Regions from separate parts of the Selenomonas sp. FOBRC9 genome, predicted to be linked through region 1. Evidence: riboswitches for the same ligand, from Rfam matches in the RefSeq annotation. Region 1 holds a riboswitch; each other region holds the start of a gene.

Region 1 (6,078 bases):
TCGAGATCGCCTTTGCCATGCCGCCGAGTGCTTCGACTTCCTGGATATGCGCCCATGCACGGCGGATGATCTCGTTTGTAAGAGCCTCAACGTAGTAGGAACCGCCCCACGGGTCGATGATCTTGCAGACGCTCGTCTCGTCCTGGATGTAGAGCTGCGTGTTGCGTGCAATACGCGCGGAGAAGTCTGTCGGCAGCGCGATCGCCTCGTCGAGTGCGTTCGTGTGCAGTGACTGGGTATGTCCGAGCGCCGCGCCCATCGCCTCCATTGCCGTGCGGGCGATGTTGTTGAACGGATCCTGCGCCGTGAGCGACCAGCCGGATGTCTGACTGTGCGTACGCAGCGCCATGGACTTGTCGTTCTTGGCGTCGAAGGACTTGACAATCTTCGCCCAGAGCACGCGCGCCGCGCGCATCTTTGCAATCTCCATGAAGTAGTTCTTGCCGATCGCCCAGAAGAACGAGAGACGTTTTGCAAAGTCGTCGACGGCAAGCCCTGCCTTGATGCCCGTACGGATGTACTCGAGACCGTCGGCGAGCGTGTAGCCGAGCTCGATGTCCGCAGGCGCGCCCGCCTCCTGCATATGGTAGCCGGAGATGGAGATGCTGTTGAACTTCGGCATGTACTTTGTCGTGTACTCGAAGATGTCGCCGATGATGCGCATCGACATATCGGGCGGGTAGATGTAGGTGTTACGCACCATGAACTCTTTCAGAATGTCGTTCTGAATCGTTCCCGCCATGATCTTCTTGTCAACGCCCTGCTCTTCACCGGAGACGATAAAGAATGCGAGAACGGGCAGAACCGCGCCGTTCATCGTCATGGAGACGGACATCTGATCGAGCGGGATGCCAGAGAACAGGATGTTCATATCCAGCATGGAGCAGACCGAAACGCCCGCCTTGCCGACGTCACCGACAACGCGCGGGTTGTCCGCGTCATAGCCGCGGTGGGTCGGGAGGTCAAACGCGATGGAAAGACCTTTCTGACCTGCGGCGAGGTTGCGGCGATAGAATGCATTGGATTCCTCCGCCGTGGAGAAACCTGCGTACTGACGCACCGTCCACGGACGGAACACATACATCGTGGAGTAAGGTCCGCGCAGGCACGGCGGAATGCCGCTCGCGAAGTCGAGGTGACTCATATGCGCGTATTCATCGTGATCGTAATACGGTTTTACAGGCACGCGCTCCATCGTCTTGTGCGTGAGCGCGTCGAAGCTGCGTCCGGTCGATCCCTCAAAGAGGGCGCGCCACTCCTTGGAATCTGCGGAGGGGCTTTCGCCGAGGCTCATGCCTGTAAAATCGGGATTCGTAAATCCGGCCATTAGGCAATCATCCCTTTCTTCTTCTGGAGGCGCTCAAGCGTCTCATAGCAGTTTGCCTTCACGGAGATGTACTCGTCGATGCCCGCGTTGTTGTAGGTCTCGAGGAGATCCTTCGGCGCAGCGCCCGCAAGGAACACGCGCGCGTTCGGGAGTACTTCGTGGAGCTTCGGTGCGAGTGCGGGAACGATCTCGGGATAGGTCGCATCCGTCGAGCAGATGACGACCGCGTCCGCGCCGCTCTTGCCTGCAGCTTCCGCCGCCTCTTCGACCGTCTTAAAGCCGTCGTTGCCGAGCACTTCGAATGCGCCGACCTGCAGGAAGCCCGTGGTGAAGTCCGCGCGCGCCTTGTGCTGCGGGATGGGCCCCATGTTCGCGAGGAAGATCTTGACGTTGTCGTTCTTCTCCGCCTTGTAGTCCTCAGTGCGGCGGCGCAGCGCCTCGAAGCGCTCGCTCCAGCGGTGCGGCGCGATAGCGTCGACCTCTTCGGACGCCGGTTTGCCCTCGATGACCGCAGCCATGAGTTCCGCGATGGTCGCGCCGGCAAATGCCGCCTCGACGCCGTTCTCGACGGTAGGCGCGCTCCTGAGCGCTGTCAGCGCGTCTTTGCAGTGCTTCACATCAATGTCGGCGAGATATGCGTCGATATCGGCGGCACGCTGCTGTTTCAGCGCCACCGTATCCTCTTCGCGGCGGTCGAGCAGGGTCTCCGTCATGTTCGGATACATGTTGTTGCCGACGATGCGATCCTTGCGCACATCCGCCTTCTTGAAGCGGTCGGCAAGGATCTTCGCGATCTCTTCCTGCACATAGCCGCTCTTTAAGGCCTCGACGATCCCGCCTTTGCCCTCGATGGTCTGGAACTCCGCCCAGATGCGTTCTTTCATCTGCCGCGTCAGCGACTCGACCGCCCACGATCCGCCTGCGGGATCGATCGGCTGGAGCATCCCGAACTCCTCTTGGAGCATGATCTGGATGTTGCGCGCAATGCGCCGGGAGAATTCGTCGCCCTTACGGATCGGTTCGTCAAACGGTGCGCTCTCGAAGGAATCGATGCCGCCGACAACGCCCGAAAAGATCTCCGTCGTATTGCGGAGCATGTTGACGTACGGGTCGTAAACGGTCTTGAAGAAGAGCGCGGGGCGCGCGTGAATGCGCATCTTCTGCGATTCCGCGTTCCCGCCGAACGCCTTGACGATCTGCGCCCAAATCGGACGCACCGCGCGCAGTTTCGCAATCTGGAGGAAGAAGTTCGCGCCCATGGAGAACCCGAACATGATCTGCGACGCCGCGTCGTCAACCGTGAGCCCGCGCTCACAGAGCGCACGCAGATACGCCGTCGCCGTTGCGAGCGAGGAGGCAATCTCCTGCACGTCGTTCGCACCGCCGTTGCTGTAAACATCGCTGCGTACAAATACGGTTTTGACATGCGGCGCGTTCTTCACCGCCCATTTTGCCGCCGCCGCCATTGCATCATACTGTGCGCTGAGCGACGCGCCGATCTTGCCGCGTGCGGCGAGCTCGCCGATGGGGTCGGCGCCGATGACGCCGCGCACGCCCGACATATCCTCCCCTGCCGCACGGCGTGCCGCCGCGACGAGCGAGAGAATCGGCAGAGCCGCTGCGCCCGCGTAGACATAGAGCGGGAATTTGCCGAGATCGAGTCCCTCGAGCAGCGTGTGCATATCGTCGACTGTCGTCACACTCGTGCCGAGGTCACCGACATGTTCCGCCTCGCGCGCGTCGACGCCTTTGCGTGACGCACTGTCGAGGACGATGTGGTAGATGGTCGAGCCCTTGTCATTCTCATGGCGGAGCAGCTCGTTGTTCTCCTTGGGCAGGGTCTCGTCGCACGCCTGGGCAATGCCCCAGGGCTTTCCGATGTAGCCCGCCGCATCCACACCGCGCAGGAAGTCGCCCATCCCCGGCATAACGCTCTTGGGCAGGATTTCCTCCGTGTGCTTCTTCGTGTACATAGGCTCGAATGTGATGCCCTCGTAGGTTTTCGTGAACATCACCTTTTCGAACGGAGCTCCCTTGAGCAGAGCTTCGCACGCAGCTTTCCACTCCTCGTCGGTCGGCGGAGTGAATTCATCGAGCGGAACGTCGGGGAAATCCTCGACCTCAGCCGATTTCTTCAGAAGCTGCTGAAGTTCTTCGTCGCTTGAGCGCTCTTTTTCTTCCGGCATAGTACGTCCTCCTTTGTATGATAAGGGAAGCTGATGAACTCAAACTTCTCTTAAAAAACTGCGGTGAGGCAGTTTTTTTATAAAAAAAACACCCCGAGCTTCCACCCTCGGAGTGACCTCCATAACGGAGATAAATGAGAACTGAAAAGATGAGCAATGTTTCCCCAAGGGGTGTATACCGCCCCTTCATCCCGGGGAAATCGCTATGCACGGAAGCTCATCTTCCCATGCACACCGATCTCCTCGGGACATGCTCACGCACCGTATGGCAAGCGAAAAGCCCGCCCCACACGTTGTGCAGGACGGGCTTCCGATATCGTCACTCAGTTCTCATCTAATCCGATCTCTTGGCTGCGCCGGATTTTCGTTTTGAAGCGAACGATTCGTAATCCCCATCCCCATCACTCGTAGGTCAAACGGTGATTGTCAATCAGGCAGTTCTCCTGGCTTCAGTTCATCGCTCGCCTGCGCCTTCCCAAGGATGTTATCCCCAGTGACTGTAGATGTGTCCCATCTACCTTGCAGGTTCACTCGCTGTTACAGTGGCGTGACCGCTCCGGCTTATACCGGATTCCCTATTAAGTTCGGTTGATGTCCGCATATATGCGACGCATCTCCCTACACCTGATCCAATCCATATGAAGTTTTTATCGTACGATAGTATAGTAGCACTGATGAACGCTCTTGTCAATAAAAAATCGCGCGATTTTTGTGTCGCGCGAAAATTTTATTATTCGAGTACGTAGACCTCGACGTTGCGCCGTCCAAATTGGATTGCTTCGTCGTAGCTCTCCATGCAGAGATCAATTTTTTGTCCGACGATGGCGCCGCCCGTATCCGCGGCGATCGCCTCGCCGTAGCCCGGGATGTAGAGGCGCGATCCGAGCGGGATCACGTTCGGATCGACCGCGACGACACCGCGCCGCGCCGGGATGCCGCTGGCCGTGATGCCGCTGCCGCCGCCGTCGCTCGGCAGGTATGCCGAGGCATGCATGGTATATGCCGCACGGTAGCGCGGGATGCCGCGGCTGACACGCTCTGCCTCGCGTTCACGTGCGCGGCGGGCTTCGGCTGCCTCCGGCTTTTCCGTCAGCATAATCGCAAGATGTTCCGTGACAGGGGCATCCACACCCGGTGCCGCGTCGATCTCGTTCATATTATAGCCGTACTCCGCCATGACGTCGCCGACCGTGCGGCTGCTCGTCATGACCTCCTGCGTATCACCCCAAAACGAAATTGTCACAGGCACCGCACGGCGCACTTCGATTTCGGTGCGGCGCCGGTCCTCGCTTCGAAACACCTCGTAGGTGTCCTTCTCACCGAGTTTTACGCCGAGTTTGGCAAAAATATCCTTGGGTTTCGTCTGTACCGTCATATCGGTGAGGGTCTGCCCGTCAACATGCACGCTGACGCGGTGCATGTTCTTCGGAAAGCCGTTCATCGTGAATCCACTCGAGAGCAGCATCATGCCGCCGAGCATGGCACAGAGCATCGTGTTTTTCTTAGTTTGAATGAAATTCCCTACTGATTTCAAACGCATAGAATGCCCCCTTTGTTTGAAAGCATTTTCCCACTTTAAGCTGAATTTTTCATGAAGAATGGGACGTGGATACGAATTGATAGCGTTTTTCTGTTCTTGCTCTCCACAACCTAGGATTTTCTTCCCAATACAAAAGCCCCGCACCACCGTTTTTGCAGCGACGCAGGACTTATAAATCAGACAAAACAATATTTAGTTGTTCAGTTTCGGATAAAGCCGCAGGGCGTTTTCCGTCGTGTAACGCGCGACCTCCTCGATACTCTCGCCGCGCACTTCTGCGATCTTTGCCGCCACATGAACGACGTAGGCGGGCTCGTTGCGCTTGCCGCGCAGTGGAACGGGTGCGAGGTAAGGGCTGTCCGTCTCGATGAGGAGGCGGTCGCGCGGTGCTTCGCGCACGATGTCGGGCAGCTTTGCCGCGTTCTTATAGGTGAGCGGGCCGTCAATGCCGATGTAAAAGCCCATCTTCCAGAGTTCCCGCGCCATCTCGAGACTGCCGGAGTAACAGTGCAGGACGCCCGTCAGTCCCTGCCCTTCCTCCTGTAAAATGCGCAGCGTATCGCCGTGTGCCTCTCGGTCATGGATGCAGACGGGGAGCTGTGCCTCACGCGCGAGATGCAGCTGCGCGGCGAAGAGTTCGCGCTGGGTAAGGCGACGGTCGGCATCCTTTTCCCAATAGTAATCGAGACCAATCTCGCCGATGGCGACGACCTTCGGATGCCGCGCCCACGCGAGGAGACGGTCGCGCATCTCATCCGTCAGCGGAGCGGCGTTCTCGGGGTGAATGCCGACAGCGGCGTAGAGTGCGGGATGTGTCTCGGCATCCGCCACGACCTGCGCGGACGCTTCCATGGAGTCCCCCATGCTGACGATGCGCGTCACGCCCGCCGCCGCCGCGCGGACGATTGTCTCCGACAGATCGTCCGCGAACTTCCCATCATAGAGATGCGCATGCGTGTCGATGAATGCGGCGCTCATATGATTTCGATCCGCGGGAAGAGCTGCTCTGCTGTGCCGACCGTGTG
Region 2 (6,078 bases), on a different contig from region 1:
TGGCGGGGCTGAACCAAGTCTACAGCGTTCAGCTCGAACAGAAGATGAACGTTGCGATCCAAGAGATCGTGAAAGATAAGAAACTCGACGTCGTGATGGACAGCTCAAAGAAGTACCCGACCGTCATCTCCGGCGGCACAGATCTGACCGATGAAGTCATTCAAAAACTTCAATAAAAGGGGAATCATGCATGGAAAAGACAGTCAGTGAGATTGCTGTACTGGTTGGCGGCAGAGCGGGCGGCGACACCGGACGCATCATAAAAAGCCTTGCCGCTCTCGATGAGGCGGGCGTGAACGATCTCGCCTTTGCCGTGCCCCCGCATATTGATGAGGCACGCGCCTGCGAAGGGCGCGTGGGTGCCCTCCTTCTGCCCGGCGGCACGGAGGGCTTTTCGTGTGCGGTGATCTATGTGGACGATCCCAAGGCTGCGTTTGCAAAGCTGCTCGCGATCTTTACCCCTGCGATCGACCACCCGGTCGGTGTGAGCGACGAGGCCTACATCGGCGCAGGCGTCCGCATCGGCGCGGGCGCGACCGTCCTGCCCTTTGCCTATGTGGACGACAACGCTGTGATCGGCGCAGGCGTGACGCTCTATCCGCATACCTACGTCGGGCAGTACAGCGAGATCGGCGACGGGACGACGCTCTACCCGAACGCCGTTGTGCGCGAGCACTGCCGCGTCGGGGCGCGCTGCACGATTCACAGCTGTGCGGTCATCGGCGCGGATGGCTTCGGCTTTACGACGGAGCGGGGCGTACATACAAAGGTGCCGCAGGTCGGCGGCGTCGTCATCGAGGACGACGTTGAGATCGGTGCCCATGTCGGCATCGACCGTGCGACACTCGGCGCAACTGTCATCGGCAAGGGGACGAAGATCGACAACCTCGTCCACATCGGGCACAACTGCAATATCGGGGCGAACTGCCTTATCGTCGCGCAGACAGGCATCTCCGGCTCGACGAAGGTTGGGCACAACGTCACGTTCGGCGGGCAGGTCGGCACGGTCGGACACATCAACATCGGCGCGAATTCGGTCTATGCCGCGCGCTCGGGCATCATCGGCGACATGCCGGAGGGAACGTTCGGTGCGGGCTTCCCCGTGCAGTCCCACGCGGAGTGGCTGCGCGTACAGGCGGCGATCCGCCGTTTGCCGGAAATGGCGAAAAAGCTGAAGGCGCTCGAAAAGAAGCTCTCCGGGGACGCCTGAGATGCTTTCCTACTATGCGGTAAAACTCCTCAGCCGTCTCATCTGTCTGCTGCCCCATACCGCGGCGATGCTGCTCGGCGAGGCGCTCGCAAAAATCGCATGGATCTTCGTCCCTGCAAAACGCAAGCGGCTCGCGCGCGAACAGATCATGCGCTGCCTGCATACGGACGCGGCGGAGGCGGATCGCATCGCGCGTGCGAGCAGCCTGCGATTTGGCACGATGCTCATGGAAGTGCTGCGTTTCCCGGTGATGAAGGAGCACATGTCGGACTATGTGACGATCGTCGGCGCGGTGGACGAGCTGAACGCCGTCATGGCGGAGGGCAAGGGCGCGATCTTTGCAACCTCACACAGCGGGAACTGGGAGCTCATGGGCGGTGCGTTCGCCTGCGCCGGCTATCCGCTCGTCGGCGTTGCGAAGAAGCAGTCCTCGGCGGGTATGGATCGCTTCATCAATGAGTACCGCACACTCGTCGGGATGCACATTACCTACAGCAGCAGTGTGCGTGAGATGTTCCGTATGCTTGCGGAGGGCTGGATCATCGGGCTCATCAGCGATCAGGATCCGAGCCTGCGTGACGGCATCATCATCAATTTTTTCGGACAGGAGACGAACGCGTTCACGGGCGCAGCGTCCATCGGACGGTTCCGGAGCGTTCCGATCTTCCCCGTGTTCATGCATCGGGAACCGAACGGTCGGCATGTGCTCCTCGTCGAGCCCGCGATCCGCGCGCCCAAGACCGAGGATAAGGAAGCGGATATCCGCCAAACGACGCAGTACATCAACGATCGTATCGAGGCATGGGTGCGGAAATACCCGGAGGAATGGTTTTGGCTGCACGATCGATGGAAATCTATTCGTGAGCGCAGCACTTGACAAGAATGAAATCAATGTTATAATAAGCGCGAATAATATAGAATATGCAGAGGGCGGCGTGCTTTTCCGAGACATGCCGCCCGTACTGTACGGGTTGGGTATCCGCAAGGATTTAATAGAGAAGCCGGGGCATTTCCGGCGCGGTCACGCCACCGTATTGGGGAGCAAATTTGCAGAAAAGCGCGATGTTTTTGCCGAAAGGAGAAAATGCGCGACTTTCGATTGAACCACTGAAGCTGTTGCTTTGGGAAGGTGCAAAGGCGCTGTGAACCTGAGCCGGGAGAACTGCCCTACCGACAGTCACCGTTTGACCCACGAGCGATGGGGAGGGGATTTGCAGCGCCGGCAGAGCATTGACCGCATTCGTGCCGCAGGTCGGCGCGTAGAATCCACCAAAGGGTGGATTTTTTTATTGTTCGGAGCATTATAACAAGGAGTTATCGGCGTTATGCATATCGCCTTTTATACGAATGTATCGCGAGATTATTATATGGCGGGGCGGCTTGCGCTGCCGGAGGGCATCTCCTGTGCGGCGTACTATGTGCAGGGGGAGGACGACTGGTCGCCCGCGCATATGCGTGTCTCGGCGGCGGCGGACGCCGTGCTCTTCCTATGGATGGGAACGGGGCTTGACCGCCCCTTCCTCCGGCATGCCTCCGCCTATCTCCTGCGCGCGCAAAAATGCCATGCGTTCCTTGTCGAAAACAGCGGAGCGGAGCGTATTTCGCATGGGATGACGGACGACGATCTCATGGAACTGCGCCGCTATTTCCGGTTCGACGGAGAGGAGAATGTGCGCGGCGCGATGCTCTATCTCGCGGCTCGGTTCGGCGGCTATGAGGGAGATGTGCCCGCGCCGCAGGAACAGCCATGGCACGGCGTATGGCATCCCGATTATGACGGGGACTGTGCGGACATCGCGGCGTACTGCGCGGCGCATGTCGACCCCGCACGTCCGACGGCGGGCATCGTATTCTACCGCTCCGAGTGGATCATGGGCGATTTCACCTATCACACGGCGCTCGTGCGCGCTTTTGAAGCGGCGGGGCTGAACGTCATCCCTGTATTTACGAATACGCTTGCGAACGCAGAGCTCGGTTCGCCGCCGTTTGCGGAGACGCTGCACCGTTACTTTTACCGTGACGGGGAGCCGGCGGTCGACGTGGTCGTGAGCTGTTTGAAATTTTCCCTGCACGCGGCGGGGACGCCGATCGAAGAACTCGTACGGCTCGGTGTGCCGTGGCTGCAGGCGTATACGATACTCGCCGAGCGCGTGGAGTGGGAGGACTCCCTCATCGGGATGAACGCGATGGAGGTCTCCATCAGCGTGAGCCTGCCGGAGTTCGACGGCGCTATCCACGCCGTGCCGATCGCGGCGAAACAGCGCATGGAGGACGGGCTGTCCGTCTATGTCGCGCTCCCCGAGCGCATGGAGCTCCTCGCGCGGCGGGCGCATCGCTATGCCGTATTGCGGCGCAAAGAGAATGCCGAGAAGAAGATAGCGGTCATTTTCCACAACTACCCGCCGACGAACGCGAGCATCGGCAGCGCGGCGGGACTGGACTCGCCCGAGAGCGTCGTGCGTCTCCTACGCGCGATGAAGGAGGCGGGCTATCGTGTCGAGAACATCCCCGAGACGGCGCAGGCGCTCATGGACGAGATCACGGCGCAGGCGACGAACGACCGCCGCTATCTGACCGACGCGCAGATTCAAAATGCCTGCGGGCGTCTCCCGTCGGCGGATTACCGCGATTACTTTGAAACGCTCTCCGCACGCGTTCGGGAGCGCATGTGCGTCGACTGGGGCGAACCGCCGGGCGATGTGCTCGTCGCGGACGATGCCTTTATCCTGCCCGGCATCGAAAAGGGAAATATCCTCATCACGATACAGCCGCCGCGCGGATTCGGCGAAGATCCGGGGAAACTCCTCCACTCGCCCGACGCCGCGCCGACGCATCACTATCTTGCGTTCTATCACTGGCTGCGCACGGTACGCCGTGTGGACGCCGTTGTACACGTCGGGACGCACGGCTCGCTTGAATGGCTCCCGGGCAAGAACGCGGGACTCTCGCCCTCGTGCTACCCCGACATCTCCATCGGCGACCTGCCCGACATCTATCCCTACTGGATGACGATTGTCGGCGAGGGCATTCAGGCGAAACGGCGCGGCGCGGCGTGTCTCATCAGTCACCTCTCGCCGCCGATGAGCCTTGCGGGGGCGTGCGACGATATTGCGGAGCTCGAGCGGGCGCTCGACGAGTACGGGCATTTTGCCCGCACGCAGCCCGAATCGGCGGATGCCGCCGCAGAGCTTGTGCGCGAAGCGGCGCGCGCGGCGCATCTCGAGGACGAGGTGCCCGAGGAAGAGGACTTCGAATCGTATGCGCTGCGTCTGCACAACTACATCACCGACCTCAAGAATCTCCAGATTCGTACGGGGCTTCATGTGCTCGGACGGATGCCGCCCGAGGACGACCTTGTCGATTATGTGAAATCCCTCGTTCGCATGGACAACGGCGACATTCCCGCACTGACGCGCGTGCTCGCCGAAGGGCAGGGATATGACTACGACGCTCTGCTCGATGTGGGCGGGACACTGCTTCCCGACGGGACAACCTACGGGATGGCGCTTGACCGCCTTGAGCAGTTGGGAACACGGCTCGTCGCCGCATTGATGGCGCAGGATTTCGCGCCGGATGCCGTGGATGCGGTTATGGAAACGCTGAGAGAGGAGGAATGCAATGCGGAGATGCGGGCGCAGCTTCCGCGCGTCCTCTCCTATATCTGCACGGATATCGTGCAGAATTTGCGGCGCACGGACGAGGAGATCACGCATACGGTAACGGCGCTCTCGGGCGCATATATCGAGCCTGCGCCGGGCGGCGCGCCGTCGAGCGGCGGGGCAGATTTGCTCCCGACGGGGCGCAACTTCTTCGGCATCGACCCGCGCACACTCCCCTCGCCCGCGGCGTGGGAGCTGGGAAAGCAGCTCGGTGACGCCGTGATTGAGGACTATATTCGTGAGGAGGGGCATTATCCCGAGGCGGTCGGCATCGTTCTCTGGGCGGGCTCAAACATGCGCAGTCACGGACAATGCATCGCCGAGTTCCTCTACCTCATGGGCATACGCCCCGTATGGCAGCAGCCGAGCGGACGCGTGCGCGCCATCGAGGTCATCCCGCTCGCAGAGCTCGGGCGTCCGCGCATCGACGTTACGGGGCGCATCAGCGGACTGTTCCGCGATACCATGCCCGACGGCGCGCGCTGGCTCGACGAGGCGGCACGCATGGCGGGCGCGCTCGACGAATCCCGTGAGGAGAACTATATCCGCAAACATATGGAGGAGGACACCGCGGAGCTGATCGCCGCGGGCGAAAATGAAGCGACCGCATGGGAAAAGGCGTCCTACCGTATCTTTGGCGACCCGCCCGGCGCATACGGCGCGGGCATCGGCGCACTGCTCGAATCCAAGGAGTGGGAAACGCTTGACGATCTCGCCGCCGTCTATACGCGCTTTTCAGGACACGCCTACAGCGGCGGCGTCTGCGGCAATTACGAGCCGGAGATCTTTCGGCGGCGCATGGCGGGGCTTGCGGTCACAATCAAGAACGAGGACAACCGCGAGACGCATATGTTCAGCTCGGACGATTTCAACGCGTACCACGGCGGTATGATCGCGACCGTGCGCGCTCTCACGGGCAAAGCGCCGCGCTCCTACAGCGGCGACAGCTCCGACCGGCTGCGTACCTGCGTCCGCACGGTGCAGGCGGAGGCAAAGCGCATCTTCCGCGCCGAGGCGATGAATCCGAAATTCATCAACGGCATGAAAAAACACGGCTACAAGGGCGCCTCCGACCTCGCCTCCTATCTCGCGCACAGCTACCAATGGGATGCGACGAGCGCGGTCATGGAGGACTGGATGTACGAGAAATATGCCGAAAAATATGCGCTCGACGAGGACATGCGGGAATGGATGAACGAGGTGAACCCG
Region 3 (6,078 bases), on a different contig from region 1:
CATAGAGCCTGCGCCCATCGACAAGCAAAGCTTCACCGTGTACCTGCGCTTTCGCCGGATCGCCCGTGTAGATTTTGCCCTTTTCGCCTTTTGGATCCTCGTCGAGGTTCTGAAACGTCTCGGTGAAGTTATAGCCACAGTACTGCTTGATGTCATTCTTGAGATTGACGACAGCTGTTTTGTTTTCCATCAATCGCTTGCCGCTTTGGCGAAAGACGCCAATCTGTCCCATATCATAGCCGGTCATATAGATATGCTCGTCACTAGCCGCCGCCGCATGCATATTCGGCACAGTTTCCGTCTTCCCGCTCGCCACGCTCGCCGCCGCGCCTGCGGAATTCGGATCGATGAGAGCGGTGTTCTCAAGCTCCGTCGTGCTGTAGGTGTACTGTCGCAACAGGAGCATGCTCTTGCCCTTCTGATGGAAACCGAAGGAGGCAGGGTCGCGGTTGAGGTTCTTCAGCACCCCTGCCTGTGGCGCCGCATCGACCTCCGTCGTTACGCGCGAGCCAGTGACCGCGCCCATCTCGCTATTGCCGTAATCCGAAGGAATCGTCGAAACCAGATTGGCGGCATGCACCGACGAGCCGTAGAGCAGCCCGCCCACGACAAGAGCCGTCAGGCGCAGGCGCCGCGCCTTGCTGAAATACTCCTTCATCTTCTTTCCCTCCCTAGAATTCATAACGGAAGCTCATATAGTAACTGCGTCCCTGCAGCGGGTACTCGATGTTTACCCAGCTCGGGTCGCTCAAGTAGCGCTGTACGCTGTGCACTTTCAGCTTCGACGCCTCATCAAGCACATCGTTGCAGCCAATCGACATCGTCATATCCTTGCGCGGCGACCACTTGAGACCCACGTTGATCGTCTTCAGCGCAGCTCTCGGCCTGCCGGCAAGTTCTTTTTCCACGGGATTCCTGGTCTGCGGAATGGCATAGTGCGTGTAGTATTGCGAAACATAATGCGCCTCGCCGAAGAAGAGCCACTTCTCCGTCGGGCGATAAGTTAGCCGGATATTGCCTTCCCACTCCGGCTGATACGTCGGGCGCACCTCGAACCAATCGTAGTGTACGCCAGGCGAGGAGTCTCTGCGCTGCGCCTCTATATTGAGATGCGTGCCTTCGATATCGAGATCGAATTTCTTCCAGTGGAAATTCGTCTGCAGCTCAAAGCCATGCGCCTTGCCGCGCATATCATTGAAGTACGAGCTGTAGTTCAGGCCGGCACGATAGAGGTAAAGCATGCGCTGCGTGTCGCGCCAGAAGTACGTGAGCGTCGTCCGATTGTCCGCGCCGAGGAACTTTCCGTCCCAAATCGCACTGCAGTCAAACTGCTTGCCGTACTCCGGCTGTGGGAATTTCGCACCGCTTCCCTTATAGTCTATTGGAGCCGGCATGATGCCCGCGCCGTCGCCCGCGATCTCGTACATGTTGAGCAGTCGGAAGTAGGTGCCGCCCGTCATGCGCATCGTGAAATGATCGCTAAACTCCTTTTTCAATGCGAGCTGCCAGGTCACCTTGGAATCCACCTGATTGTCCTTCGGATGAACCCAATGATACGTTTTTGCAGGATTGAAACGGCCGAACTGACTGTAGCCCACAATTTCCGAGCGATTGTAGCGGATGGCGGGCGTCAGCTGCCATGTCCTCTTCTTGTCGAGCGTGATTGTATCCTGCAGCTGGACGTTGAAGATGTTCTGATCGAACTGATTGCGCATCTGTGCCCAGAGGTTCCCGATGCCCGCCTGCACGTCGTCGATGACCTCGTTGAGTCCGTCACCATCGATATTCATGCGCTCGTGAGAGTAGTTCATTTGAAAGTCGAGCATGTTGTTCTTGCTGAGCTCGTAGGTTCCGTCCACCTGTACGTTGTATTTCTTCGAACGGTAACGGCTCCACTCCCGCATGGGAACCTTGATCATAAAACGCAGACCGTCGTGAATATTCTCGGCACGGTAGTCCTTGCTCTGGGTGAGATAGTCGACCATCCAGCCCCATTCAAAGCGTTTTCCCATATATCGACGCTGCACGAGCAGCTCCTTTGCACTGATTGTCTGATGCCGTTTGTCGTATTTATAGAGATCGTATTTATCAACGAGGAGCCCCGGCGTAATCATATCGAAATAGCTTCGGTAGTCGACCCAAAGGCTGTCGGGCAGATGGCGATTGACGGTTTTATAGGTGCCCTTGACCATCCAGTTGTCATCCTGCCATTTGATGAGGAGGTCGGAGTTGCTGTAGTCGTTGTACTTGCGGCGGCGCTCTGGGTCATCGGCAGCGGTCACCAAGCGACCGCCGTTGTCTTCGAGCCACTGGATGCAGGAATCTACATTATCCTGCCATGCGCCCGCGCCATTGGCGGCATCATAGGCGGCACGCTCTGCCGCTGTCATCCCCAAGAACTGCTTTAGTTCTGCCCGTGTTTCCACAATCTGTCTGCCAAGTCCGGTATTCGTGTAGAACTGATCTGCTGCGTAGCTGTGGTAGGGGAAGTCGCCTTCACGCGATTCATGGTTCAATCCAAAGAGGAGGCTGCCGTCGCCGACAGGGGCTGTGACCTCGACGGACGCCTTTTTGCCGCCGAATGAGCTTGGTCCGATCTCGGCAGAACCGTGTGCGCCCGTCGGCTTCTTCGTCACGACGTTGATGACGCCGCCGATGAATGTGCCTGCAAAGCGTGCGGGGATGTAGCCGCGATAGACCTCGATGCGCTCGACGTTGCTGACGGGGATGGTCGAGATGTCAACTGCCGCATCGCCGCCGAGGTTCGTCAGTACGCCGTCCACGAATACGCCGACCTGAGCCGCCGTCGAGCCGCGCACGGTCACGGTTGTATACTGTCCCTTCCCCTGCACCTCGCGCACATGTACGCCCGGCACCATCTTCAGGAAGTCGGGCAGCGTCTTTTGCTCCCCTTTGAACTCCTCGGGGCGGATGACGGTCACAGTGCCGGGGGAGAGAGTCTCCTCCCATACGGGGCGTTTTGCCTGAACCGTAACATCCTGCGTTGTATATATTCCCTGTGCATCCTCCGTTTGCCCCGAGTCTGCTGCGAATGCGGGATGCCCTGCCGCAGCGGCAAGCAGCATCCAGAGAACACCCGAGACCATCCTTTTGCTTACTTGCTTTGACATAAAAGAGCCTCCGTTCTTCTTTGCCGACCAACCGTATGCCGGCGTATCTTCAAAAAATGTGGACAATCCCCGTGCCATGCTTTCCTTCACTCCATGAAAAAATCCGCCTGTACCAACGAGCGCAGTCAGGCGGATGAACATCTATAGAAATCAGAAATCCGGCAGAATATATTCCTGCCAGAGATACGTCTGTATTTCGTCTTGGACGTAATCCCCTCCCCATCGCTCGCAGGTACTGATTCTTGATACAATTCAAAAATCAACGGTGATGTTGAAACAGGCAAGTCTCCTGGCTTAGATTCATCGCCGCGTCAAACCTTCCCGGATCTCTCCAGTGGCATATTTTGACGGACTCCTCTTACAGTGGCGGGACCGCTCCGGCTTTGACCGGATTCCTTTTGAAGTCTTGCGACACCTATTCCCTATCATATGCAATTTTTATGTTTATATTAGCATTATTGTTTTTTTTTTGTCAATAAGAGTTTTCAGGTTGCATTCATATTTAACGATAATAAAATACTTTATAATAAATAAGCAGGAAATCCGGCTGCGCAACAGCTAAATTTCCTGCTTCATTTCATGTACTGTAAGCTGCGCTGCAAACCCTAACACCCGAGATCGTCCGCCCCATTTTTGGCAATAAAATACCGGCGGAAAGCTGAACCTCTCCTAAATGCTGAAGTACGTAAAGCGCATACTTTACATAAATGACAGACCTCAGTCGGTACCCCGGCTTAGGATCGTCGCCCATTCATCCCTTTGTAAGAGGACTGCGATGAATAAACTCCCCTTCACGGCTGCGCTACAGCGTTGAAATCACATCAAACTTCCCCGTAAAGCTTTGCAGCAAGTCACAAAACACCTGATGTCCTTATTCAATTTTTACGATAAATAATATTCGGCAAATTCCTCCCGTTATATATAAATTTATCTTATTCTACCATAACGGTAAAGGAATGTCAATCCAATTATAAATTTTTACATACAATTCGTCAAGCCATATACTTCATTTCTCCACGCGCACGCGATCCATCTCCGTGCCGTCCGGGAGGAAGCACGCGATCTCGATGCTGTCCGCGCCGACCTCCATCGTGAGGTAGTTGTCGGTCTCGGGCTGCGGGAGCGTCACATCGTCCATCGCGTGATCCACCCACAGATTCGGATAGCGGACGTTGCCCGCGACACCCGTGAGGATGTAGAGCGGTCCCCTTTTGTCCGGCTGCTTCACGAATCCGTAGATATGTCCGCGGTTGCGATAGGTGTGCAAGTGCGCCGTATATACGATGTCTATGCCCAGTTCGTCAAACAGCGGCATCCATAGGTTCCCGTCCTCGCTGAATCCCTCCGTGCGCTCGGGACGCCCGTTGATTCGGTATTGCAGGACATCTTTGTGCATCATGACGATATTCCACTTTTTCCGGTGTGCTGCCATGTCGCGGCGGATCCATGCCTGCTGTTCCTCCACGAGCCCGGGGATAAAGTCGTCAAGCTCCTGCTGCATTGTATTGAGGACGATGTAATGGACGCTGCCGAAATCAAATGAGTAGTAGTACCGCTCGAACTGCGCGCTGCCGTTTGCGGGCACGTCGAAATAGTGCAGATACGCCTCCGGCAGACGTACCTTCCAATCACGGTTATACGTTTCATGATTGCCCATCACGGGGACGAAGGGCAGCGCGTGCAGCATGTCGGCGTCAAATCCCTCGAACCACGCCGCCCACTGCGAACGATCCTCTCCGTTGTCCACAAGGTCACCCATGTTGCAGTAGACGGCCGCATCACGGTTGCGCTCCCACGCGCCGCGCGCCACATTCTGCCAGTCCGTATAGTCGCTCGACTGTGAATCCGGGAAGATGATCATTTTATACGGTGCGTCCTCGGCAGGTGCCGCGAGCGGCATCCACGCCGTCGCAGCATCACCGGCGCGCACGCGGTATTCGTACGACGTGCCGGGCGTCAGCTCGTCAATCGCCGCTGCGTATTGATAGACGGTCACGCCGTCGTCTGTAAAGCCCGCATCGCGCACATCAAAAGAACGCGTCTCCGTCTGCCCCGCCGTGCGCAGCTCGACGACCTGATCCGCCGCAGGCGCGGGCATCTCCCACATGAGGACGCGCGCACGCCCCGTATCCTGCGTGACGATCTGCCGCAGATAATTTACGCGCAGCTCGGCAAAGAGTTTGCGCTCCGCTGTCTCCACAACCGTGCGCCCGCAGCCCGTCCCCAAAAAGAGCGCGCCGCTCGCAGCGAGAACGCCCGCCGCAGCCGCACCTTTGATAAAGGAGCGCCGACTCAAACGTCGCTCCGTCCGGTTATTTTCTCCCATCATAGTCCCCTTGATTCAGTCAAATATCTGTCTGTCAATATAATACTAGGAGCGCACTCTAAGTCAATAGTACGCCCTAAATTTTTACCATGGTGCCATACTCCGCCGAACGTTCTCCGCACGCTTTGTTTTCGTTGACATTGGACGTTTTGAGATATATGATATAGATGTTGTTTTATGTCTGTGCACATGAGCAGGAGGATATGATGATAGAGCGTTATACGCGGCCGGAGATGGGTCGTCTCTGGTCGATCGAGAATGAGTGGCAGACCATCCTGAACGTCGAGATCGCGGCGTGCGAGGCGATGGCGGAGCTGGGCGAGATCCCCGCCGCCGCCGTGGAGAACATCCGCCGCACGGCGAAGTTCGACGTTGCCCGCATCAACGAGATCGAAAAGACGACCGACCACGACATCATCGCCTTCCTCACGAACCTTGAGGAAAATGTCGGCGAGGATTCAAAGTATATCCACAAGGGGCTCACCTCGAGCGATGTGAAGGACACGGCGTACTGCATCATGATGCGTGACGCCGCGGGGCTGATCCTAGGCGGGCTTCGTAAATTCCGCGAAGTGCTCCGCCGCCGCGCAGATGAGTTTCGCCATACACCGTGTATCGGAC
Region 4 (6,078 bases), on a different contig from region 1:
GGCGGCACGGGGGCCTTGCCCGGGATGAACGTGCCCTTGAGGATGACCTCGTTATAGGACTTGCGATCCGTCATGGAGATGAACGCCGCACGTACCTTCGGATCGCCGAGAATCCCCTTCTCATTGATGCGCGCAAGTACCGTGCGGAGCGATGCGATGCGATCGATATGGTACTTCGCCGTGTCGTTGAAGAGCGCCATGTCTCCCGCAGCGATGTTGACCGCCATGTCGACTTCACCGGACTGAAGTGCCAATGCACGCGTATTCGGGTCGTCGATGGACGGAATCTCTACCGTCTCGTACGGTACTTCGCCGCCCCAGTAGTTGGGGTTCTTCTTCATGACTGCTTTTTCCTTCACGAAGGATTCGCAGACATACGGTCCCGTACCGATCGGACCCTGCTTTGCAAAGTCGCGCTCGCCCTCACTCGACGTATCGACGATGAGGAAGAGCGGATCCGCGAGGAAGCCCGGCATACTCGGCGTCGGCTTCTCCGTCTTGATGATGAGGTTCTGTCCATCCGCCTTCATCTCCGTGTACTTGAAGAATGTCTGCGCGCGGTTGTTCTTCGCAAATGAACGCTCGATCGAGGACTTGACCGCCTCAGCCGTGAGTTCCTTGCCGTTCGAGAACTTCACGCCGTCACGGATCTTGAACGTCCACGTCAGCTTGTCATCGCTGACCTTCCAACTCTCGGCGAGCCACGGCGACGGGTTCATCTTCTCGTCGAACTTGACGAGCGCTTCGCCGATGCCGTAGCGCATGACGACCCAGCCGAAGAAATTCTCGGTCGGATCAAGCGAATCCGCGAAGTTCGTCACGCCGATCTTCAGTGTCTTCGTGTCCGCCGCCTTATCTCCGCCGCCACCGCAGCCCGTAAAGACCGCCGCCGACATGCACACGGCGAGCGCCGCCGTAAGCATTTTTTTCCATTTTTTCACAGAAAAACCTCCTTGCATAACCCCAAACATCCGGCGGATGCGACCCTTCCGCATCCGTCCCTTTATCCCAAAAGGCTTAGTTCGCCTTGCGCGGATCCAAATAGTCGCGGAGCGCGTCGCCCCACAGGTTGAACACGGCAACGACGATCACGATCGCCGCACCCGGGAACATCATGAGCCACGGCGCCGTCTGGAGCGACTGACGCCCCTCGTTCAGCATGAGTCCCCACTCCGGTGTCGGCGGCTGTGCGCCGAAACCGAGGAACGAGAGTCCCGCGAGCTCCATCATCATCGCGCCGATGTCCATCGCCGCCGTGACGAGCACGATGGGGATGATATTCGGCACGACATGGCGAATGAGCATATCGCGCGGCCGCGTGCCGCTCGTGATCGCGGCCGAGATATAGTCCTGCTGGCGAATCTTCAGCGCGACGGAGCGCGCGAGACGCGCGTATTTCGTCCATCCGACCGCAACGAGCGCGAGAATCGCGTTGACGATGCTCCCGCCCATCATACCGGCAATCGCGATCGCAAGCACGATGCCCGGGAACGCAAGGAACATGTCGGCCAGTCGCATGATGACCGTATCCACCTTGCCCCCGACGTAGCCGGAGACGACACCGATCAGCGAGCCGACACCCGCGATGAGGATGACGACCGTGAGCGCCATAAAGATGGAGATACGGGCACCGTAGATGACACGAGTGAAGAGATCACGCCCGAGTTTATCCGTGCCGAACCAATGCTCGGCGGACGGCGGCAGGAATGCATTTTGCATCACGGACGCATACGGATCCTCCGTCAAAATGAACGGAACGAGGAGCGCGACCAAAAAGATGATGCCCGCCATAATCGAGTATCTGCGCAGAATTTTGGCATCCTTGCTCATGCTTTCGCCCCCTTCTTCAAGCGCGGGTCAAGATAGGCGTAGGAAATATCCACAATAAAGTTGACCAGCATGTAGAGGACGGCGATCCACAACACGAAGCCTTCGAGCAGCGGATAGTCGCGCATCTCGATCGCACGTACGGCAAGACGCCCCATGCCCGGCCACGAGAAGACGATCTCGATGACTGCCACGCCGCCGAGCAGCCAGCCGACCGCAAGACCGAGCAGCGTGATGAGCGGCAGGCACGCATTTGGGAGCACATGGCGCCACAGGATGCGCTGCGTCGAGAGCCCGCGTGCACGTGCGCCAACGACGTAGTCCTGTCCCAGCTCCTCAAGAATCGCCGTACGCACTTGACGCGTATACTTCGACGACAGGAGAATCGCGATCGTGAGCGCAGGCAAGACCATCCGATCCGGCGTCACTTCGCCGCCCGCAATCGGGAACAGCCCCAGTTTCAGACCAAAGACAAAGAGAAGAATAAGTCCGACCCAAAAACTTGGCATCGAAACGCCCAGAAACGTAATTCCTCGAATCAGATAGTCCGGCCAGCGGTTCCGATACACGGCGGCAAGAATCCCGCACGGCACGGAGATGACGAGCATCATCACAAGCGCAGTACCCGCGAGTACGAGCGTGCCGGGCAGCGCCTGAGCGAGTTTATCCACAACGGGGATCTTCGCCGAATAGCTCTTCCCCATATCCCCGTGCAGCACGCCGTTCAGCCAACGGATATACTGCTCATGGAACGGCAGATCCAGCCCCAGCTCATGGCGCGTCTGCTCGATCGTCTCCTGCGAGACGATCGTATCGCCTGTCTCGAGAATCGCGTCCACCGGGTCGCCCGGCGCGAGAAATGTCAGGCTGAACGTCAGGAACGTCACGCCGAGCAACGTTAGAAGCATCTGCCCCAAACGCGTCAGCAAAAATTTGGCAGTCAAGTCTCCATCTCCTTTTTCCCTTTGCCTTCTTCACATAAAAACCGCCTGTCTCTGAAAAGACAGGCGGTCGAACGCACAAAAACAAGGTCATAAATACCCATACGGGTACCACAAACCGTGCATCCATCTCCCCATCTCTCGTGAGTCCATCAATGAATCCTATTGCAAGCAGGCTTTCCGGCTTGTAGATCCTCACGTTCTTCCGCCTTCCCGGTTGTCACCAGTGACTTTACAGGCACAGGCTCTGCGCCTGTGGAAGAACATTCCCTACATACGGCTGCGGGACAGCACGGGCATTGCACCCGTTTTCCTCTCATCGCTCGGAGACCTGCATATATTTTCATATCCCCCTGATACGAAAACATCTCTCCGACACTTGCAACGTTTTATGCAGTTTTATAGGATTATAGGCGTAGTATATCTACATACGACAGACTTGTCAAGAGATTCGTCCAGAATAATCATAAGTTATTATTGTTTATCGAAGCAACAAGGACATTCGGCGCATATTTCGCTCGGTATACACCGCGCAGGAGGAATGTAGCGCAGAGCGCGCGTATCGTCTGATCAAGTGCGAGGGAGAGCCACGCCCCTGCAAGTCCCATATTCATTTCGTGCAGGAACACATAGGTGATGATGGGGCGCAGGAACGTGATGCTGACAAAGGAATACGCTGCGACCTGCGTGGTCTTTCCGCTCGCGCGCAGGATGCCCGCGCAGATCATCTGATGCGCCTCCGGGAAACTGACCGCCGCGACATAGATGAGAATTATGCTGCCAAGTGCAAGCAACTCCGGATCGCTCGAATAGATACTGAAGATCTCCTCGCGGAACACGAAGGTCAGCAGGAACGCGACCGTCGAGAAGAAAAAGCCCCATGTAATGCCGATCCATACGAAACGCCGCCATGCATCCCGCTTTTCATCGTCGCGGTTATGTCCTGCGAGTACTGTGCTCGCTTTGCCAAGCCCCCCGCCGAAGCTGTAGTAAAAGTCGCAGAAATTCATCGCGATGGCGTGCACGGCATATGGAATCGTCCCAAGCTCGGCGACCATGCGCGTATAGACGACCATACCGATGCGCTCAAATCCCTGCTCGCTGAAGATGCCGCCAAATACGCCGAGGAACTCACGGAAATAATCACGCGTCGGCAGATAGCTCCCCTGTCCAAAGATGCCCCAGCGGAAGAGAACGCGCACGCTGAGGAGAAACGACCAAATAGAGCTGCCAATCGTACCGATGGCGGCGCCGAGCACCCCGAGGGCGGGAAAAGGCCCGATGCCATAGATGAGAAACGCGTTGAGGATGACGTTCAGCACGTTCCCCTGCAGATTGATGGAGAGCACGGTCATAGACTCGCCGCGCCCAAGCATAACCGCCTGCATCGTCGCCGAGAGCGATGTGATAAAGACAGCGGGCAGCGTCCACGATGCATAAAGCACTGCGTCAGCGATATAGTTTTCCTGTGCGCCCATCCATAGGAGGATGTCCTCGATATAGATAAAAAAGACAATATGCGCGATGCCGAGAACGACAACGACGAGTGACAAGGTCTTTTTCATCACATCGCCGTAGCTGTCGCTCTGTTGTCTGCCAAACCGCTCCGCAATGAGCAGAGTGACGGCGGCGGCAACGGAACGTGCCACGGTGAGGAGCACCATACGAGGCTGAGTAAAAATACTGACCGCCGCAATCGCAGCCGTGCCAAGCGAACCGACCATGATGATATCCGCGTTGCTCAGGAGGATCATAAAGACTCCCTCAAGCGCCGCAGGAATCCCCACACGCAGATAGATCTTGTCATACGACGTGACCATGTTATCCCCCCGAGAAAACCTCACAGTAACGCAGATTAGATTATCATAACTGATATTTACTGTCAATATATATTTATGCTCATATGATTATTTTATTTGTAAAAAGGAGGATGATATGACTGAACCGAAAAAAGACTGCGGCATCATACGTTTCAGCGTATATGCCGCAGTCTTTTTCGTATATAATTTACCGATGCAGCGCGCGATGCGCGATGTCTTTCCGATAGTACATGCCCTCAAAGGAAATTTTTTCTGTCGCCGCGTACGCCGCGCGTACGGCGGAGGAAATGTCCGCCCCCCTGCCGACGACGCCGAGCACGCGTCCGCCGTTCGTGACAATTTTTCCCTTCCGCTCGGCAGTCCCGGCGTGGAATACCAATGCGCCCGCATCCTCGGCGTCCGCGATGCCGTGAATCTCATGTCCCTTTTCATACTGCCCGGGGTAACCGCCCGCGGCGAGCACAACGCAGACCGCCGCACCGTCCTTCCACGCGATCGGCACGTCGGCGAGCCGCCCCTCGCAGCAGGCGCACATGATCTCGGCGAGGTTCCCGTCGAGGAGCGGCAGCACGACCTGCGTCTCGGGGTCGCCGAACCGTGCGTTGAACTCCACGACCTTCGGCCCTTCGGACGTAATCATGAGCCCCGCATAAAGGCAGCCGCGATAGGGGCAACCTTCCTTTGCCATCGCCGCGATCGTCGGTTTGAGAATTTCCTCAACCGCGCGTGCCGTCATCTCGGGCGTCATCACAGGCGCGGGTGCATATGTCCCCATACCGCCCGTATTGGGACCTTTGTCGCCGTCAAAGGCACGCTTATGATCCTGCGCGCTGATCATGGGACGGATCACCTTTCCATCGGTGAAGGCGAGCAGAGACGCTTCCTCCCCCTCCATGAACTCCTCGATGACGACGCTGCTTCCCGCCGCACCAAACGAACCGTCCTCCATGATGCGATCGATCGCATCGAGCGCTTCCTGCTCGGTCATGGCGACAACGACGCCCTTGCCCGCCGCAAGTCCGTCCGCCTTGATGACGATCGGCGCGCCCGTCTCGCGAATATAGACGCGTGCGGGTTCCGCCTCGGTGAACACCTCATAGCGTGCCGTCGGGATGCCGTATTTCTTCATGAGATTCTTGGCAAAGGACTTCGATCCCTCGATCTGTGCCGCCGCCGCCGTGGGGCCGAAGGCGCGGATGCCTGCCGCCGTCAGATCGTTGACCAGACCGTTCATGAGCGGAACCTCGGGGCCGACAACGACGAGATCGATCTTTGCCCCCTTGGCAAACTCCACAATGGCGGCGTTATCCTCAATCGATATGTCCGGCGACTCCGCCATCCCCGGATTGCCGGGAATCGCATAGATATATCCGTTGTCTATGCTATCGGCGAGTTTCCAACAGAGCGCGTGCTCACGCCCGCCCGAACCGATGATGAGTATATTCACGTTCGTTCCTCATTTTTCTAGCTGCTGTGCCAAATACGCGTTG

Evidence for each region. A riboswitch is a leader RNA that binds a small molecule or an ion and turns the genes downstream of it on or off. The one in region 1 is predicted to bind cobalamin.
Region 2: another riboswitch for cobalamin. It lies ahead of cobN (cobaltochelatase subunit CobN); the one in region 1 lies ahead of HMPREF1147_RS08265 (methylmalonyl-CoA mutase family protein).
Region 3: another riboswitch for cobalamin. It lies ahead of HMPREF1147_RS09270 (TonB-dependent siderophore receptor); the one in region 1 lies ahead of HMPREF1147_RS08265 (methylmalonyl-CoA mutase family protein).
Region 4: another riboswitch for cobalamin. It lies ahead of nikB (nickel ABC transporter permease); the one in region 1 lies ahead of HMPREF1147_RS08265 (methylmalonyl-CoA mutase family protein).

Annotation. Positions count from the first base shown of each region.
Region 1 is NZ_ALJR01000032.1:5,786-11,863, reverse strand. It holds gene scpA (methylmalonyl-CoA mutase) at 1-1,327, opposite strand, end outside; gene HMPREF1147_RS08265 (methylmalonyl-CoA mutase family protein) at 1,327-3,513, opposite strand; cobalamin riboswitch at 3,929-4,156, opposite strand; gene HMPREF1147_RS08260 (G5 and 3D domain-containing protein) at 4,244-5,053, opposite strand; gene HMPREF1147_RS08255 (TatD family hydrolase) at 5,246-6,031, opposite strand; gene metG (methionine--tRNA ligase) at 6,028-6,078, opposite strand, start outside.
Region 2 is NZ_ALJR01000003.1:122,179-128,256, reverse strand. It holds gene HMPREF1147_RS01105 (OmpH family outer membrane protein) at 1-176, shown strand, start outside; gene lpxD (UDP-3-O-(3-hydroxymyristoyl)glucosamine N-acyltransferase) at 191-1,210, shown strand; gene HMPREF1147_RS01095 (lysophospholipid acyltransferase family protein) at 1,212-2,087, shown strand; cobalamin riboswitch at 2,167-2,395, shown strand; gene cobN (cobaltochelatase subunit CobN) at 2,536-6,078, shown strand, end outside.
Region 3 is NZ_ALJR01000039.1:86,719-92,796, forward strand. It holds gene HMPREF1147_RS09265 (autotransporter domain-containing protein) at 1-658, opposite strand, end outside; gene HMPREF1147_RS09270 (TonB-dependent siderophore receptor) at 672-3,131, opposite strand; cobalamin riboswitch at 3,393-3,565, opposite strand; gene HMPREF1147_RS09275 (metallophosphoesterase) at 4,138-5,457, opposite strand; gene purB (adenylosuccinate lyase) at 5,664-6,078, shown strand, end outside.
Region 4 is NZ_ALJR01000005.1:57,976-64,053, reverse strand. It holds gene HMPREF1147_RS02055 (ABC transporter substrate-binding protein) at 1-896, opposite strand, end outside; gene nikC (nickel transporter permease) at 1,018-1,830, opposite strand; gene nikB (nickel ABC transporter permease) at 1,827-2,771, opposite strand; cobalamin riboswitch at 2,921-3,118, opposite strand; gene HMPREF1147_RS02040 (MATE family efflux transporter) at 3,233-4,588, opposite strand; gene purD (phosphoribosylamine--glycine ligase) at 4,776-6,035, opposite strand; gene HMPREF1147_RS02030 (IMP cyclohydrolase) at 6,045-6,078, opposite strand, start outside.